DNA from 4 places in the Halomonas sp. NyZ770 genome. Region 3 is predicted to be linked to each of the others. Evidence: predicted binding sites of a transcription regulator. Region 3 holds the regulator's gene; each other region holds the start of a gene.
What was found. Region 3 encodes sigma-54, which starts transcription at its own class of promoters, with help from an activator protein. Its sites were predicted from a motif close to TGGCACNNNNNTTGCTNT; they were not measured.
Positions count from the first base shown of each region.

Region 1: LG409_RS13910 (nitrate reductase) is a predicted target of sigma-54. The motif match lies at 1,934-1,951, and genes of this name have one in related genera.
Region 2: glnA (glutamate--ammonia ligase) is a predicted target of sigma-54. The motif match lies at 1,910-1,927, and genes of this name have one in related genera.
Region 4: LG409_RS13030 (CmpA/NrtA family ABC transporter substrate-binding protein) is a predicted target of sigma-54. The motif match lies at 1,901-1,918, and genes of this name have one in related genera.

Region 1 covers NZ_CP085143.1:2,996,864-3,001,076, forward strand. Annotated here, with positions in the region: gene LG409_RS13910 (nitrate reductase) at 1-1,724, opposite strand, end outside; gene LG409_RS13915 (NAD(P)/FAD-dependent oxidoreductase) at 2,376-3,695, shown strand; gene nirB (nitrite reductase large subunit NirB) at 3,713-4,213, shown strand, end outside.
Region 2 covers NZ_CP085143.1:257,706-261,918, reverse strand. Annotated here, with positions in the region: gene LG409_RS01285 (DUF4124 domain-containing protein) at 1-74, opposite strand, end outside; gene glnA (glutamate--ammonia ligase) at 227-1,633, opposite strand; gene LG409_RS01275 (hypothetical protein) at 2,222-2,839, shown strand; gene LG409_RS01270 (acyltransferase family protein) at 2,932-3,957, opposite strand; gene LG409_RS01265 (alpha/beta hydrolase) at 4,082-4,213, shown strand, end outside.
Region 3 covers NZ_CP085143.1:1,530,447-1,534,659, forward strand. Annotated here, with positions in the region: gene rapZ (RNase adapter RapZ) at 1-910, opposite strand, end outside; gene ptsN (PTS IIA-like nitrogen regulatory protein PtsN) at 980-1,447, opposite strand; gene hpf (ribosome hibernation-promoting factor, HPF/YfiA family) at 1,452-1,760, opposite strand; gene LG409_RS06965 (RNA polymerase factor sigma-54) at 1,858-3,273, opposite strand; gene lptB (LPS export ABC transporter ATP-binding protein) at 3,379-4,125, opposite strand; gene lptA (lipopolysaccharide transport periplasmic protein LptA) at 4,147-4,213, opposite strand, start outside.
Region 4 covers NZ_CP085143.1:2,814,302-2,818,514, forward strand. Annotated here, with positions in the region: gene LG409_RS13025 (sigma 54-interacting transcriptional regulator) at 1-1,699, opposite strand, end outside; gene LG409_RS13030 (CmpA/NrtA family ABC transporter substrate-binding protein) at 2,000-3,418, shown strand; gene ntrB (nitrate ABC transporter permease) at 3,421-4,213, shown strand, end outside.

The DNA of each region.
Region 1 (4,213 bases), 1.5 Mb from region 3:
AGCCGTGCACGACCGCTGGGCGTGGCAAACTGGCCATCCACGAACAGCCGCGGGGTGCCGTGGGGCGCTTGCCGAGTGACCGGCCACTGAATGGGGGCCAGCGCATCATACGCCGCCTGGCCCAGGCCGCTCAGGCCTGAGATGTCGAACAACCGCGCAGAGGCACCGCTATTTTCATAGCCGGAAAGCCGCGCATGCTCATCGAAGATTTCCCAGGGGTGGGCATAATCGAACGCTTCTGCGAACCCCAACCGCTTGGCCACCTCGCAGATGATCCACCAGTCGTGTTGAGCCTCGCCCGGCGGAGGCAGCATTCCCCGCTGGCGGGAAATGCGCCGCTCGGAGTTGGTGACCGTGCCATCCTTTTCCGACCAACCCGACGCGGGCAGCACGATATCGGCAAAGGGCAGCAGGTCGGTATGGGCCACACACTCCGAAACGATGACCAGCGGGCACTTGGCCAGGGCTCGACGCACCTGTTCACCGTTCGGCAGACTCACTGCCGGGTTGGTGGCCATGACCCACAGCGCCGTGACGTCGCCTCGCTCGATGGCCTCGAACAGCTCCACCGCCTTGTGGCCCGGCCCGTCAGGCAACGAGGCTGACAGGTGCTCCGTGGACCAGAAGCGGCTGACACGCTGGCGTGCCCCGGGCGTGTGGTAATCCATATGCGCCGCCAGCTGGTTCGCCAACCCGCCCACTTCGCGCCCGCCCATGGCATTGGGCTGGCCCGTGATCGAAAAGGGCCCGGCCCCTGGCAGGCCAATCTTGCCGCCCGCCAGGTGGCAATTGATGATCGCATTGCACTTGTCGGTACCACTGGAGGATTGATTGACGCCCTGAGAGTACAGAGTGACCACATGCAGCTGGCTGGCAAACCAGTAGTAGAAGGTCTCCAGCCGCTCTTCATCGACGTCGCAGGCCTTCGCAACCGCTTGCAGGCTACCGGCGCTCTGCTGGGCGGCGGCCAGCGCCTGCTCGATACCTTCGGTGTGCCGCTGCAAATAGACATCGTCCAGCTTCTGCTGGGCCGCCATCCAGGCCAGCAGCCCGTTGAACAGAAAGGCGTCGCTGCCTGGCGCGATGCCCAGGTACAGATCGGCGATATCACAGGTGTCCGTGACTCGCGGGTCCACCACCACCACGCGCATCAGTGGATTACGCTCCTTGGCGACTTTCAGGCGCTGATACAGCACAGGGTGATTCCAGGCCAGATTGGAGCCCACCAGCACCACCAGCTCGGCCTCTTCCAGGTCCTCATACTGGCAGGGCACGGCATCCGCTCCGAAGGCACGCTTGTAGCCCGCCACGGCCGACGCCATGCATAGCCGTGAGTTGGTATCCAGATGCGGGGTGCCCAAGAAACCTTTGAACAGCTTGTTGGCGACGTAATAATCTTCGGTCAGCAGCTGGCCGGATAAGTACGCTGCCACCGTCTGCGGGCCATGGGCAGTGCGCTGCGCCTGCAAGCGTTCGGCGGTGGTGGTGAGCGCCTGCTCCCAAGAGACCTCCTGGCCGTCCACGCGCGGCTTCAGCAAGCGCCCCTGCTCTCCCAGCGTTTCGTGCAGCGCGGTGCCTTTCACGCACAGACGGCCATAGTTGGCTGGGTGCTCGCGGTCTCCTTTGACGGCGATGAGCTGGCCGCTTTTAAGCGTTGCAGTCACGCCGCAGCCGACGCCGCAGTAGGGGCAGGTGGTTCGGGCGAGCCGATTGGCCTGTGGCATGGCAGTTTCCTCCGGCGTTAAAAAGCAAAAAACGCCCAAGCCAGCCTCGAAAGAAGCCTGCCTGGACGCCGTTGTCTCAGGGGCACCGCTTACCGGGTGCCGTACTCATCAGTGATTTGCTGCAGTTGGTATTATTCGACGCAATTAGTCGTTGTGATCGTTATGGGCAAAGACCCTGCACTGAGCCGTTGTTACTTGTTACTAGAATAACTGCAAACCCTGCGCCCACGCTGCGCCATAACCATTAAAGCATTTAAGAAACAATAACTTAAAAACACACTCTGCATTTCTACTCCTCGCCAAAGGAATGCTCTTTGTCGAATAAGCGGTTGAAGAGAGTGCATTAACCGCCGCTTAAGCACCAAAGTGGGGCAAGCCTAGCTAACCATGAGCGGCCTGCCACCTCCTCAAAAACGCTTAATACCCTGATTAGGCTGAATTAAATCCACCGACGGCAAAAGCTGGCGGGCTTTTTGCTCACCATAAGACAAGACAGTTCGGCAGCCAACGGCGGTTGCTGCGCGTTATCAACGACGCCAACGGGCAACGACGCCCCTGATACCCCCTTCTTGAAAGGGCTGTGTCAGGGGCGTTTTTTATTTGCTGAGCATTATGTTTCAACCACATATGCTTCAACCACAGGAGCTACCTATGGAAACCGCTTCCCGGTGCTCACAGAACGAACACCTCGTCATTATCGGTAACGGCATGGCTTGCCACCGACTACTTGAAGCGCTGGCTAACCATCCGCAGCGCCCCCGCCGTATCACAGTGGTGGGTGAGGAGCCGGTACCTGCCTATAACCGCATTTTGCTCTCTCCTTTACTGGCGGGCGAGCTGGCGCCTGAGGCGCTCACTCTGCAAGACGCCTCCTGGTACGCCGATAACAACATCACACTGACGCTTGGCGACCGCGTGACCTCCATCGACCGCGAACGCCGCCTGCTCCTCACGCATCGCGGCGACATCTTAAGCTATGACCGATTAGTGATGGCCACTGGCTCGCGCCCCACGCTGCCAGCGGTGCCTGGCATCACGCTTGACGGTGTTCATACGTTTCGTGACCTACGCGATGCCGACGCCTTAGAAGCTATTGCTCAGCAAGGCGGCAACGCCGTGGTGATTGGCGGCGGCTTACTTGGATTGGAAGCTGCTGAAGGGCTGCGCAAACGGGGCGGTAGCGCGCTCACCGTCAGCGTTTTACAGCGCAGCGAGCGGTTGATGAACCGCCAGCTAGACACCACCGCCGCCCAATTGCTGGAAGCCACGCTGCGCGAGCGTGGCATCATCATTGAAACCGGCGCATCGCTTGCTGCCTTGGAGGGTAACGGCCACGGGCAGGTGCAGTCGGTCACACTGAGCGATGGCCGGAAGCTAGCTGCCGACAGCGTGATTGTCGCGGCGGGTATTACCCCCAATGCGGAGCTAGGCCAGCAAAGCGGGCTTATATTCGACCGCGCCATTGTGGTGGATGGGCACCTCACCACCTCAGACGACCACATTTATGCGCTGGGCGAATGCTGCCAGTTCGAGCAGCACACTTACGGGCTGGTGGAACCCATTTGGCGGCAGGTGGAGGTGCTTGCTGCCGTGCTGTGTGGTGAAACGCCAGCGGCGTATCAAGAAGCCCCCGTGGCCACCAAACTCAAGGTCAGCGGTGTCAGCCTGTTTGCCTTTGGCCCCACCGAGGCCGCCGCTAAGCACGAAGAGCTTCGTTACCAAGACCCGGAAACCGGCGACTACTGCCGCCTGCTGCTCCATCAAGGCCGCCTTATCGGCGCGGTGCTGTATGGCGATACCCGCCACGGCCCCTGGTATTTCGAGCAGGCGCTGGCCGCGACCGACCTAACCGCGTGCCGCCACCTGTTGCTGTTTGGCGCAACCGATGCCCAAACAGCGCTCGATAACCATTTCGATAACCCTCTCGACACCCTGTCATCCCCTTTATCTCTCACCCGTGAGGCGGCTTAGCTATGGTGAATCACACAATGTCTACTCCAACCACGTCTTCCAACAAGCAAAAGCTGATCATTGTAGGCAACGGCATGGTCGGCCACCATTTTGCCGAGCAGCTCGTGGAAAGCGGCGCGCTGGCGGGGTTTGAGGTGACGATATTTGGCGAAGAGCGCCACCGCGCCTACGACCGCGTGCACTTATCCGAGTACTTTAGCGGCCGCGATGCGGAGTCGCTTGCGCTGTGCGACGCCGATTACTACCACACCCACGGCATTCAATTACGCAGCGGCGAAGCGGTCACCGCGATTGACCGCGAACAGCAGCTGGTGGTGACCGAACAGGGCCACTACGCGTATGACCAGCTCGTGCTGGCCACCGGCTCCTTTCCCTTTGTGCCGCCCATTCCCGGCAACGACAGCGAAGGCTGCTTGGTTTACCGCACCCTGGATGACTTGGATGCCATTCAGGCAGCGGCCAAAAACGCCACCAACGGCGTGGTCGTGGGTGGCGGCTTGCTCGGTTTGGAAGCCGCC
Region 2 (4,213 bases), 1.3 Mb from region 3:
ACGTTGCCTTGGGCATCGACGATGCGGTACACCGTTTGCGCCTGGGCAGCGCTTACCCACAGGCAGGCAGCCACGAAAACCCCTGTGGATAATATGGCTGACCATGCAACACGCCGCTTGCTCACCACGCTGTCTCCTCACCTATGCTGCCCATAAAAAAACCCCGCCGAAGCGGGGTTTTGGCTCGTCACACCGCAAGGGTGATCTTAGCAGTCATGCCATCAGCTTAGCAGCTGTAGTACATGTCGAACTCGATCGGGTGAGTCGTCATGCGGATACGCTCGACGTCTTCCATCTTCAGTTCGATGTAGGCGTCGATCATATCGTCGGTGAACACGCCACCTTCGGTCAGGAACGCACGGTCAGCATCGAGTGCTTCCAGTGCTTGATCCAGGCTGTTGGCCACTGTCGGTACGGACTTGCCTTCTTCTGGCGGCAGGTCGTACAGGTTCTTGTCCATGGCATCGCCAGGGTGGATCTTGTTCTTGATACCGTCGATACCCGCCATCAGCATCGCTGCGAACGCCAGGTAGGGGTTGGCAGTCGGGTCAGGGAAGCGAGTCTCTACACGCTTGCCTTTCGGGCTGGCAGTGTAAGGAATACGGATAGACGCAGAGCGGTTACGAGCACTGTAGGCCAGCATGACCGGCGCTTCGAAGCCCGGTACCAGACGCTTGTACGAGTTGGTAGAAGCGTTGGTGAAGGCGTTCAGAGCACGGGCGTGCTTGATGATACCGCCGATGTAGTACAGCGCCATTTCAGACAGGCCAGCGTACTCATCGCCCGCGAACTGGTTCTGACCATCTTTCCAGAACGACTGGTGTACGTGCATACCAGAACCGTTGTCGCCTACCAGCGGCTTCGGCATGAAGGTAGCGGTCTTGCCGTAAGCGTGCGCCACGTTGTGGATCACGTACTTCATTTCCTGAACTTCGTCGGCCTTCTTCACCAGCGTGTTGAACTTCACGCCGATTTCGTTCTGACCGGCGTTGGCCACTTCGTGGTGGTGTACTTCGACAGTCTGGCCAATCGCTTCCAGGGTGTTACACATGGCACCACGGATATCGTGGAAGCTGTCGACCGGCGGAACCGGGAAGTAGCCACCCTTGAGGCGCGGACGGTGACCCAGGTTGCCAGTCTCGACCTTGCTGTCGGTGGCCCAGGCGCCTTCGTCGGAAGTGATCTTGTACATGGATCCTTGAATGTCGGACTTCCAGTGCACTTCGTCGAAGATGAAGAATTCGGGCTCGGGGCCGAAGAACGCAGTGTCACCCAGGCCAGTGGACTCGAGGTAAGCCTCGGCGCGCTTGGCGATGGAACGCGGGTCACGGTCATAGCCCTGCATGGTGGCAGGCTCGATGATGTCGCAACGCAGGATCAGGGTAGCGTCTTCGGTGAAGGGGTCCAGGAAGCCGGTGCCGTCTTCCGGACGCAGGATCATGTCAGACTCGTTGATGCCTTTCCAGCCATTGATGGAAGAACCATCGAACATCTGGCCGTTTTCAAAAAACTCTTCGTTCACGTCACGCGCAGGCACGGTCACGTGCTGCTCTTTACCGCGTGTGTCGGTGAAACGCAGGTCTACCCACTTAACGTCATGTTCTTCGATTAGCGCAAGAGTCTTGGCTGACATAGTGTCCTCCGGTATGAGCGTGGCTTAGAGCTTGAAACAATAAGCTATCGATAAAAGTGTTATTCAACAAATCGTCTACATGCCTTGGCACGTGGCGCGTTTGTCTTTTTTGTTCGCTTTACGTTTGCTTGACCATGGATAACAAATCGCCCAGCGATCATTTCAGACCGGCTATCGTTGTAGCACGCCAAGCGGCTTCTGCCTATGGCCTGCTAGCGACTGACAAACGGCCCATGAAACTGTTCATGAAACTGCCTACGAAGCTGTCACGAAATATAAGCACGTAGCATGCCAACTTTGCACCAATATGGCTTTTAAAAAAATAACAGCATGATTCAAAAAGAAAAAATCATTTTTCACGATGCCTCCTGATGTAGCATTTCCCTACTACGCTACTGCATGAAGCACGTCTCAAGCTCAATATGCACCAAAAAAATACAAAAAATTCCCTTATTGCACAAAATCAGTGCATAGCAAGGCAGTCTATTTTTATACTTTTCTCCACCATTTCTCCTTGCTACGAAAAGAAACCAATGCCTACAATAAATTACAAAACGGAAAGTTGTTACTACGAAGGAAGCCGCTTTCATGGGTACGGTTTGCTTTATCGTCGATGCTTCCGTGGCGGGAGCCTGGCTTCCTCGCCACCTGCGCTCCATTCGTCAATCTGGCCTGGCCGAGCATCTCGTGCCCGTGATCGTGACCGCCGCGTTTCTGGATGAGCGCTTCGCGACCCTGGAGCACCGTTTTCACGCCCACTGCCTCGTCACCCCAGAGAAGAAACTGGGCGCTCGCCTGAATCAGGCGGCGTATGTCAGCCAGGCAGAATGGCTGCTGGTGGCCATGCACAAACAGGTATTGCCTGCACAGCTATGGCCCCTGCTGTACCCCGAGCTGGATACGCAAACGCTGGATGCGCTGATCATCAGCGCGATGACGCCTCGGTTGCCAGAACGCCTGTGGCAGCAGCTACGTGGCCCTAACGCCGCATTGCCCCCTTACATGGCCATCAGCCGAACCTGGCTGGAACGCCTGGGGGGCTTCGACCCCGAGCTGGAGGTCACGGCAATGACCGACCTGCTACAGCGCCTGCATGCCTGCCCTACCCGCCTGAAGACCCTCAGCGGGCAAGCACTGGGGTTGCCGCGAGGCTCTCCACTGAGCGCGTTGAAAGCACGCTTTTCTACCGAAACACCCCCACACTGATCGTCGCCCTCATCCCTTCATCACTCTTCAACGCCTTCCCCAATCCACAAGGCATACTGAACGGCCCCAGCGAGGCTTACCTAACGCCAACCTCATACTTTCAGGCGTTTGCCAAACAGCATGGCGCCCCAGGTGGTGGTGTTCACCGCCTTGTTCAACAGCACCGAGCCCACGCTGGCCACCACGATCAAGAGCAGTGCGTAAAGCACCAGCGGCAGCGTTTCCACGCCGACCAAGGTATCGGTAATGGCAAAAAACATCGGGTGAGCCAGGTAAATACCGAAGGAGTAGGCATTGATATAGCGCACCCAGCCAGGCGCTCGGCGCCCCTTCAAGCGGCGCATGGTCACCAGCACGAACAGCACGAAAAAGGGAATGACCCAGACTTCCTTGGAAGAGAACGCCAGCCAATGAGCAAAGGTGGCCATCACGATCAGCGCCACCCACCCCCATAGCCAACGGGACTGCGACAGCGTTTGCAGCCACACGGGGCGCTCCTGCAGCACGGCACGAGGTGCCAGCGGGTAATAGCGCACCAGTACCAGCGCCAGAAAGAAGAGATACACCCACCCCAGGGGCGCGATCCACAGCAAGTAGCCAGGGGGTTCTACCTGGAACCAGTACGCCAGCCCCCAGTAGGCCATGCTGACTACACACGCCACCCACAGCCAGGGCACCGGATTCACCCGCCACAGCTGCCAGCGGGTAAATGCCCAATACGCCGCATAGAACTGCATGGCGATGATCAAGAAATACCCGTGCCAGCCCGCATAGATGAAGTAGCTGCGCGCATTGGCCAGGAAGCCCAGGGCATCGTCGCTGCCCGACAACCGCCACCACTCTGCCGTCGAATAGATGAAGCCATACATCAGGTAAGGCAGCATGACGTACTTGACCCGCTGGAGCAGAAAGCCCGGCGGGACCTGCTTGTCGTAACGCACGGCGAAAACGAATATCGAGATGAACAGAAACACGGGGGTGCCCAACACCAGGGGAATCCGCATGAGGTCGGTGGCCAGGTTATCTACCCGCTGGTTCAAATGGTCCAGCCAATGAAACAAAAAAACGGCAATGCAGCCGTAAGCACGAAGCCAGTAGATTTCCTCGATTTTCTGCATCCAGCCTCCCGGTTTTCCCCCAGCGCACCGCCTAGCCGCTATCCTGTTAACAGCGGCCGAGAGTGAACACCCGCGAGCCGCCTGTTGTCCGACCTTGTAAATGCCCGTAAATTCCGGAGGCCCCGTGATCAGAAGAACTGCCTTGCAACGCATTGCTCTGCTGGCTGGACGCTTGGCCGGACTCTTTGGCTGGCTGGTGTTGAGCAACGTCGCACTGGCAGGCGAGGTGGTGCGCGACCAGTTCTACTCCCCCACG
Region 3 (4,213 bases):
GAGGGGTGGAAGAAGCGGCATCGACGGTAGCGGGTAATTCGCTCAGCGTGTACTGCAAGCCCAATTCCCGGTGTCTGAGCTGAATAGCGCCAGTGCGCTTGACCAGCGATTGCGCCAGTTGCTCGACCATGTAGACAGAGCGATGCTGTCCGCCGGTACAGCCAATGGCCACGGTCATATAGCTGCGTTGACTGCTTTGGTAAGCAGGTAGCCATTTCTCCAGCCAGGCATGAATATCGTCACGCATGTCATCGACGATGGTGTAGCCGCTCAAGAAGGCCTTGATGTTGGCGTCGCGTCCGGTGAACTGCCGCAAGCTGGGGTCCCAGTAGGGGTTGGGCAGGCAGCGCACGTCGAACACGATATCGGCATCCATGGGTACGCCCCGTTTGTAGCCGAAAGATTCGAACGTCAGGGTCAACTGGTCACGCCGCTGATGAGCAACCTGATCGGTGATGCGGCGGCGTAGGTCGTGTACCGAAAGACGCGACGTGTCGATCAGCAGGTCAGCCAGGTCCCGAATCTCGAGCAGGGTTTCTTCTTCCTTGTTGATGGCCTCTTCCAGGGTCATGTCGCTATCGCGCGTCAGCGGGTGGCGCCGACGGGTGGCCGAGTAGCGCTCCAGCAGAATGCGAGCGTCCGTGGTCAGGTAGATGACCTGAAAACGGATCTGACGCTGGCGTAGTTCTTCCAGCAGAGCAGGCAACTGTTCCAGTGCAGTAGGCAAGTTGCGCGCATCGATGCTGACGGCCAAATGAGTACGCCCCCCCTGTTGACGCAGTTCATCGACCAGCGAGCCCAGCAGCATGGCAGGCAGGTTGTCGATGGCGTAATAGCCAAGATCTTCCAGCGCCTGTAGGGCGATGGACTTACCGGACCCTGAACGGCCGCTAATGATCACCAGCTGCATAGCGCATCTCTCTTGGCTTGAGAAGGAATAGGGGGTTACCGACGGCCTTGCTGCCCGGCAAAGGCTGCGCTAGGCAGCCTGCTCGCGAATCTTATCGGTCAACAGCGTCAGCAGTTCACGCTGGCTGCTGACATTGCGCAATTGCTGGCGTGTGGCTGCGTCGTTCATGATCGTGGCGACCTGACCCAATAGCGCCAAATGCGTATCATCGGCTTCTTCGGGTACCAGCAGCACGAACACCAGATCGACGGGGTCACCATCGATGGCATCGAAGTCGACGGGTTCGGCCAGCTTGAGAAAACCGGCAATGGGCGTGCTGCAGTGAGGACTGCGTGCGTGGGGAATGGCCACGCCATTGCCGATGCCGGTACTGCCCAGCCGTTCACGGCCAATCAATCGACTGAAGACTTCCTGGCTATCCAGGCTGGGCGTGTTTTGAGCGATAAAGGTGCTGAAAAACTCCAGCACCCTTTTTTTGCTGCCCCCGGGCACGTCGTACAGCACGCGCTCCGGGGGGAGAATGGTTTCCAACGTCATCGGGTTAACGCACGCCAGCGCCTTGGGCGCGGGCTTGTGCTTTTTCCTTGTGTTTTACGAGCTGACGGTCGATTTTGTCCGCCAGGGCGTCAATGGCTGCGTACATGTCGTTGTCCAGCGCTTCGGCATGAAGGTCGGCTCCTGCTGCGTGCAGGGTGCAGGCGGCTTGCTGGCGCTCCTTTTCAACAGATAAGGTGACCTGGACGGTCGTGATGTTGTCGTAGTGACGTTCAACGCGTTCCAGCTTTTCGTTTACGTAGTCACGCAAGGCGTCAGTCAGTTCAACGTGATGACCAGTGATGTTTACTTGCATTGACGTGCTCCTTATCCATCGGACTGTACTTCGATTGTAACCCTTTTTGGGCCATTGCAAAGCCCTCGTCGAGAGTTTGTTGGGCGAGAGCGTTTAACTAGCGTAAACGACGGCGCTCACTCGACGAAGGTATACCCATCGACTCACGGTACTTGGCCACGGTGCGGCGGGCCACGGTAATGCCGCCCGCTTCCAGCAGGGTGACCAGACGGCTGTCGGAGAGTGGCTTGCCCGGAGGCTCGTCCTGAATCAGTTTCTTGATGCGTGCTCGAATGGCCGTGCTGGAATGGCTGTCGCCACCTTCCTGGCCGCTGACTTGGCTGGAGAAGAAGTACTTGAGCTCGAACACCCCGCGCGGGGTATGAATGTATTTCTGGGTAGTGACCCGCGAGATGGTCGATTCATGCATCTCCACCGCTTCGGCGATATCGGCCAGAATCAGCGGTTTCATGGCTTCTTCGCCATGCTCCAGAAAGCCGATCTGCCGAGCAATGATCTCGCGCCCCACGCGCAGCAGGGTGTCGTTGCGGCTCGAAAGGCTTTTGATCAGCCAGCGAGCCTCCTGGAGATGCTCTTTCAGAAACTGGTTGTCCTGGCTCTTGTCGGCGCGTTTGATCAGGCTGGCGTAGTCGGGCTGAATACGCAGTCGAGGCAGCGCTTCCGGGTTGAGTTCCAGGTGCCAGCCCTCGTGATCGTGGCGTACCACCAGATCTGGCGTGACATAGCTGTCGTCGGTGATGCCGTAGGCGCTTCCAGGCCTGGGGTCAAGGCTGCGGATTAAACGGATGACATCGTCCAACTGCTCGTCGTCGAGGCTCAGGCGTCGCTTCAGCAAGCGCATGTCGTCCTTGCCAAGGGCTTCGAGAAACTGGCGTACCAGGCGTTTGGCAGGCATCAGCAGCGGGGTGTCTTCGGGCAGCGAGGCCAGCTGCAGCATCAAGCACTCCCGCAGGTCACGGGCAAATACTCCGGTGGGTTCGAACTGCTGAAGGCGCAGCAGGGTGTTTTCGACCTCGCGCTGGCTCAGGCCGTCGTGGCCTTGTGCCTTGAGCCCCTCGCGAATGTCGTTGAGAGGCTGGGTCAGGTAGCCGTTGGCATCCAGCGCATCGATGAGGCTTTCGGCGATGGCATGTTCACGGGAGGAGAAGTCGGTCATGGCCAATTGCCAAAGCAGGTGACCGTGCAGGCTCTGCCCCGCCGCCTGACGCTCGAAGTCCGGGCCTTCGCTGCTGCCGCCCATGCTCCCCATGTCCTGGTACGTGTCGGACCAGTCGCTGTCTACGGAAAGCTCGCTGGGGATGCTGTCTGCCCACTCGGCTTCCTGAGGCTCGCTGACGGCCTGTTCGCCAAACTCATCTTCCTGCTCGAGCATGGGGTTGGCATCCAGCGCCTGCTGAATTTCTTGACGAAGGTCCAGCGTCGATAGCTGAAGCAGCGCAATGGCCTGCTGCAGCTGAGGTGTCATGGTCAGCTGTGTGCCGATGCGCAGTTGAAGAGAAGCTTTCATGACCATCTGAGAACCACTCGTTAATCAGAAAGCTCCACCCTAGAGCGAGTCTCCGTTTGGTGCAAGTGCAATAAGCATGCCACTAAATAAAATGTCTTCGTGGGCCATTGTTTAAAGCCGGAAGTCGGCGCCCAGATAGACGTCGCGTACCTTCTGGTTATTGAGGATTTCCTGGGGGTTTCCACTGGCGATGATGTGTCCGTCGCCAACAATGTAGGCAATATCGCAGATATCCAGAGTTTCACGCACGTTGTGGTCGGTGATGAGGACGCCAATATGACGCTTCTTGAGGGCGCGTATGATCGATTTGATATCGCCCACGGAAATGGGGTCGACGCCGGCAAATGGTTCATCCAGCAGAATGAAGGCAGGTTCGGTGGCCAGCGAGCGGGCGATCTCCACCCGCCGCCGCTCGCCGCCCGAGAGGCTCATGCCCAGGTTGTCGCGAATGTGGGTGATGTGAAAATCTTCCAGCAGAGATTCGAGCTTGGCTTCTCGGCTGCTGCGGTCGAGCTCACGACGCGTTTCCAGAATGGCCATGATATTGTCGGCCACCGACAGTTTGCGAAAGATCGATGCTTCCTGAGGCAGGTAGCCGATGCCTGCCAGGGCACGTTCATGCATCGGCGCCCGGGTCAGGTCGAGATCGTCGATGCCCACTTTGCCAGCATCGGCCTTCACCAGGCCGACGATCATGTAGAACGAGGTGGTCTTGCCTGCGCCGTTGGGGCCTAGCAGGCCAACGACACTGCCTTGGGCAATTTCCAGGTTGATATCCTTGACCACGCGGCGGCGCTTGTAACTCTTGGCCAGATGCTGTGCATGGAGCGTCTTGACCGCTGCAGTGTCGGGGCTGATGGCTGTCACGAGGGGCTCTCTCTATTGCTCGGGCTGTAAGGTCATGCGGATGCGTTGCGGTGCGCTGCCGCTGACATCGGAGCGTGCT
Region 4 (4,213 bases), 1.3 Mb from region 3:
TGACCTGCCCCGGCACACTGGGCTCAGGCGGCAACAGGTCGTCGAAGCAGAGTCGGCGGTCCTGGGTCACGATCACCTGTCGTTCGATGACGTTTTCGAGCTCGCGGATATTGCCAGGCCATGGGTAGAGGGTCAGCAGCTCCAATTGAGCCGGAGGAATACGCACGCCCGGCTTGTTGAACTTCAAGCAGGCGCGGTGCAGAAAATGTCGCGCCAGCAAGGGCACGTCCTCGATGCGCTTGCGCAGCGGCACTGAATCGATGGGAAACACGTTGAGCCGGAAATAGAGATCCTCTCGGAAATGCCCGGCGTCGATCATCTCTTTCAAATCACGGTTGGTGGCCGCAATCACGCGCACGTCCACCTCGCGGGTGCGGTTGTCCCCCACTCGCTCGAACTGCTGATCCTGCAATACGCGCAGCAGCTTGCTCTGCAGCTCCAGCGGAATTTCTCCTACCTCGTCAAGAAACAGCGTGCCGCCGTGGGCCAGCTCGAAACGCCCCGGACGATCCTGCATCGCCCCGGTAAAGGCCCCTTTGACATGGCCAAAGAACTCGCTTTCGAACAGATCTCGCGGTATGGCGGCACAGTTGACCCGAATCAGCGGCCGGTCGCTGCGCCCACTTCCGGCATGAATGGCCCTGGCGATCAGCTCCTTGCCCGTGCCGGACTCACCGCTGATCAAGACGTTGGCCCCGGTCGGCGCCACCATGGCAATCTGCTGGATCAATTTGGCCACCGCCGGGCTGTTGCCCACGATATTGCGGTGATTGACCTCTGCCTTGATCTCCTCCTGAAGGTATTCGTTCTCCAGCTCCAGCCGCCGCTTCAGCGACTCGACCTCCTCCAGGGCATCGCGCAGCTGCTGCTCTGCCCGTTTGCGTTCGCGGATATCGCGAAACAGCACCACGGCCCCCACCAGCCGCCCCATCTCGAAAATGGGGGTGCTCGTATACTCGACGGGAATCGCCTCACCGTTCTTGTGCCAGAACACTTCATCGTCGACGTGGTGCACCTGGCCATCGCTGAACGAGGCATGAATGGGGCACTGCTGCACCGGGAAATGCGAGCCATCGGCATGGGTATGGTGAAACATCAAATGCGCATCGTGGCCCACCATATCCTCGGTGCTCCAGCCCAGAATACGCTCGGCCGCTGGATTGACGAAAGTGGTTCTGCCCTGCGCATCCAGCCCGTAGATGCCCTCTCCGGCGGCGCTGAGAATCAGCTGGTTCTGCCTTTCGATTCGCTCGAACACCTGCTCGACGCGCTGCCACCCTACATCCCCCTGGCGATGCTGACGCCCCAGCTCGGCGCGGGCGCGCCGCTGCTCGGCCTTCTGCCGATCGATCAGGGTCAACAACAGCCGCGGGGTGTCCGGCAAACGCTCACCGAAGACTTCTACCCGGCGTGGCTGACGCACGCTGTCCAGCACCACCAGGTCATCCGACCACGCCTGCCCGGTAGTCAATACCTCATCGGTAAAGCTGACCCAAAGCGGCAAGGAGGCACTCAACCGATGGCTGAATGGAGACGCCCGCCAATCGCCCTCTTCCAGCATCAACAGTTGGCAGGCCGCCGCATTGGCAGCCACCAGCTCATCGGCCAGCGGGTCGATCACCAGCATGGCCAGCGGGGCATGGCTGGCCATGAGCTTGAGCGACGGCTCGCTCATCAACGGCTCGGTCGTCATGGGCATGGGGGGCATCTGCATCTCCTGGCGATGGCGTCGACATACCCACTACCCATACAAACAACGGGCCAATAACGATATTTCGTCATTTAAACAACGAAATATCGTTATTAACGAAAAATCGTTGTTTTCAAGCATGGCCTCCAAGATTCCACCAAATACCATAACTCATTGAATTTATGAATCTTTAAACACAACGGACGGTTGTGGCACACAAGTCGCACTAACGAAACAGTGCCGCAACGCTCTGTTTCGCACCAAGACGGCGCAGCTAGAAGCCCATTTGCTCCTGAGAGGTGAACGCCCATGAAAGAGAACAATGACCACAGCAGTCTCGGCAACCCTTTCGATCACCGTCAATCGCTGATCCATGGCCGCCAGTGTGATTGCCACCAGTGCCACCCTGCCCGCCCCAGCGTACCTTCCCATCAGGCCACCCTGGCCGGTGGCGAAGCGCCGCCCAGCAATGCCGAACAGATCATGGATCGAGTCGTGGAGAGCGCGCTGGTTCGTGGCATCTTTGGCCATAGCGACATGCACCGCCGGCAATTCATGAAGCTGGTGGGTGGCGGCACCGCGGCGGCGGCCCTGGCCACGCTGCTGCCCATGGAGTCGATCAAGGCGGCGGTCAAGGAGAACCTCGGCCCGCTGGAGAAAACCGAGCTGGACATCGGCTTCATTCCGATCACCTGCGCCACGCCCATCATCATGGCCCACCCCATGGGGTTCTATGAGCGTTACGGCCTGAACGTCAATGTGATCAAGACCGCGGGCTGGGCGCTGATTCGCGATAACTCGCTGAACGACCGGTACGATGCCGCTCACATGCTCTCCCCCATGCCGCTGGCCATGAGCCTGGGGGCAGGCTCGACCCAGCGGGCCTTCGTGACGCCTGCCATCGAGAACGTCAATGGGCAAGCCATCGTGCTGCACAACGACCACCAGGACAAGCGTGACCCGCAGCAGTGGAAAGGCTTCACCTTCGGCGTGCCCTTCGAATACTCCATGCACAACTTCCTGCTGCGCTACTACGTGGCCGAGCATGGCCTGGACCCGGATCAGGACATTCAGATTCGCGTCATTCCGCCCCCCGAAATGGTCGCCAACCTGCGCGCGGGCAACATCGATGGGTTTCTCTCCCCCGACCCGTTCAATCAGCGCGCCGTGTTCGAGCGCATCGGCTTCATTCATCTGCTCACCAAGGAGATCTGGGACGGCCACCCGTGCTGCGCCTTTGCCACCAGCGCTCGCTTTGCCCAGCAAAACCCCAACACCTACGGCGCGCTGCTGCGGGCGATCATCGATGCCACCCAATACTCCTCCGACCCAGCCAACCGTTCGGAAATCGCCGAGGCCATTGCCCCGACCAACTACCTGAACCAGCCGGTCACGGTGATCGAGCAGGTGCTGACAGGACGCTTTGCCGATGGCCTGGGCAATGTTCAGAACGTGCCGGACCGGATCGACTTCGACCCCTTCCCCTGGCAATCCATGGCCGTCTGGATCCTGACCCAGATGAAGCGCTGGGGCTACATCGAGGGCAGCGTCGATTATCAGCAGATTGCCCGGGATGTCTTTTTGGCCAGCGAAGCACGCACGGTGATGAACGAGCTGGGCTACGACGCCCCCGAAGAGACCTCGCGCAACTACCAGATCATGGGCAAGACCTTCGACTACACCGACCCCGAAGGGTATCTGGCCAGCTTTGATATCCGCAGGAGCTAATAATGGACCGCACCACCACCGACTGGAACATCAGCCTGAATGCACGGGCTGCCTTGTTGGCCTTCGTCCTGCTTGCCGTGCTGCTGGGACTATGGGAAGGACTCGACCGCTCGCCGCTGCTGGGCGGCACGGAAGAGCTGAGCGAGTACGAACTGCTGCTGGGCGGGGCCGATGAAACGGCCCGCGTTCCCCCGCCGTCGGCGATTTTCGAGCGGGCCTGGGAGCAGCTTTCCAACCCTTTCTATGATGCAGGCCCCAACGACAAGGGGATCGGCATCCAACTGGGTTACTCCCTTTACCGCGTGCTCAGCGGCTATCTCATGGCCGCCGTGGTGGCGATCCCCATCGGCTTTCTGATTGGCATGTCACCGCTGGCGTATAAAGCGCTCAACCCGTTCATTCAGGTCTTGCGGCCGATTTCTCCCTTGGCCTGGATGCCTCTGGCGCTGTTCATCATTCGGGATGCCGAAGCCTCGGCCATCTTCGTGATCTTTATCTGTTCCATTTGGCCGATGCTGCTCAATACCGCCTTTGGCGTGGCCGGTGTGCGCAGCGACTGGGTGAACGTGGCACGCACCCATGAACTGTCGCCGCTGCAAACGGCCTTCAAGGTCATTCTGCCCGCCGCGGCCCCGACCATTCTGACCGGCATGCGCATCTCCATCGGTATTGCCTGGCTGGTCATCGTCGCCGCAGAAATGCTTGTGGGTGGTACCGGCATCGGCTACTACGTCTGGAACGAGTGGAACAACCTGGACCTGACCAGCGTGATCTTTTCCATCCTGATGATTGGCG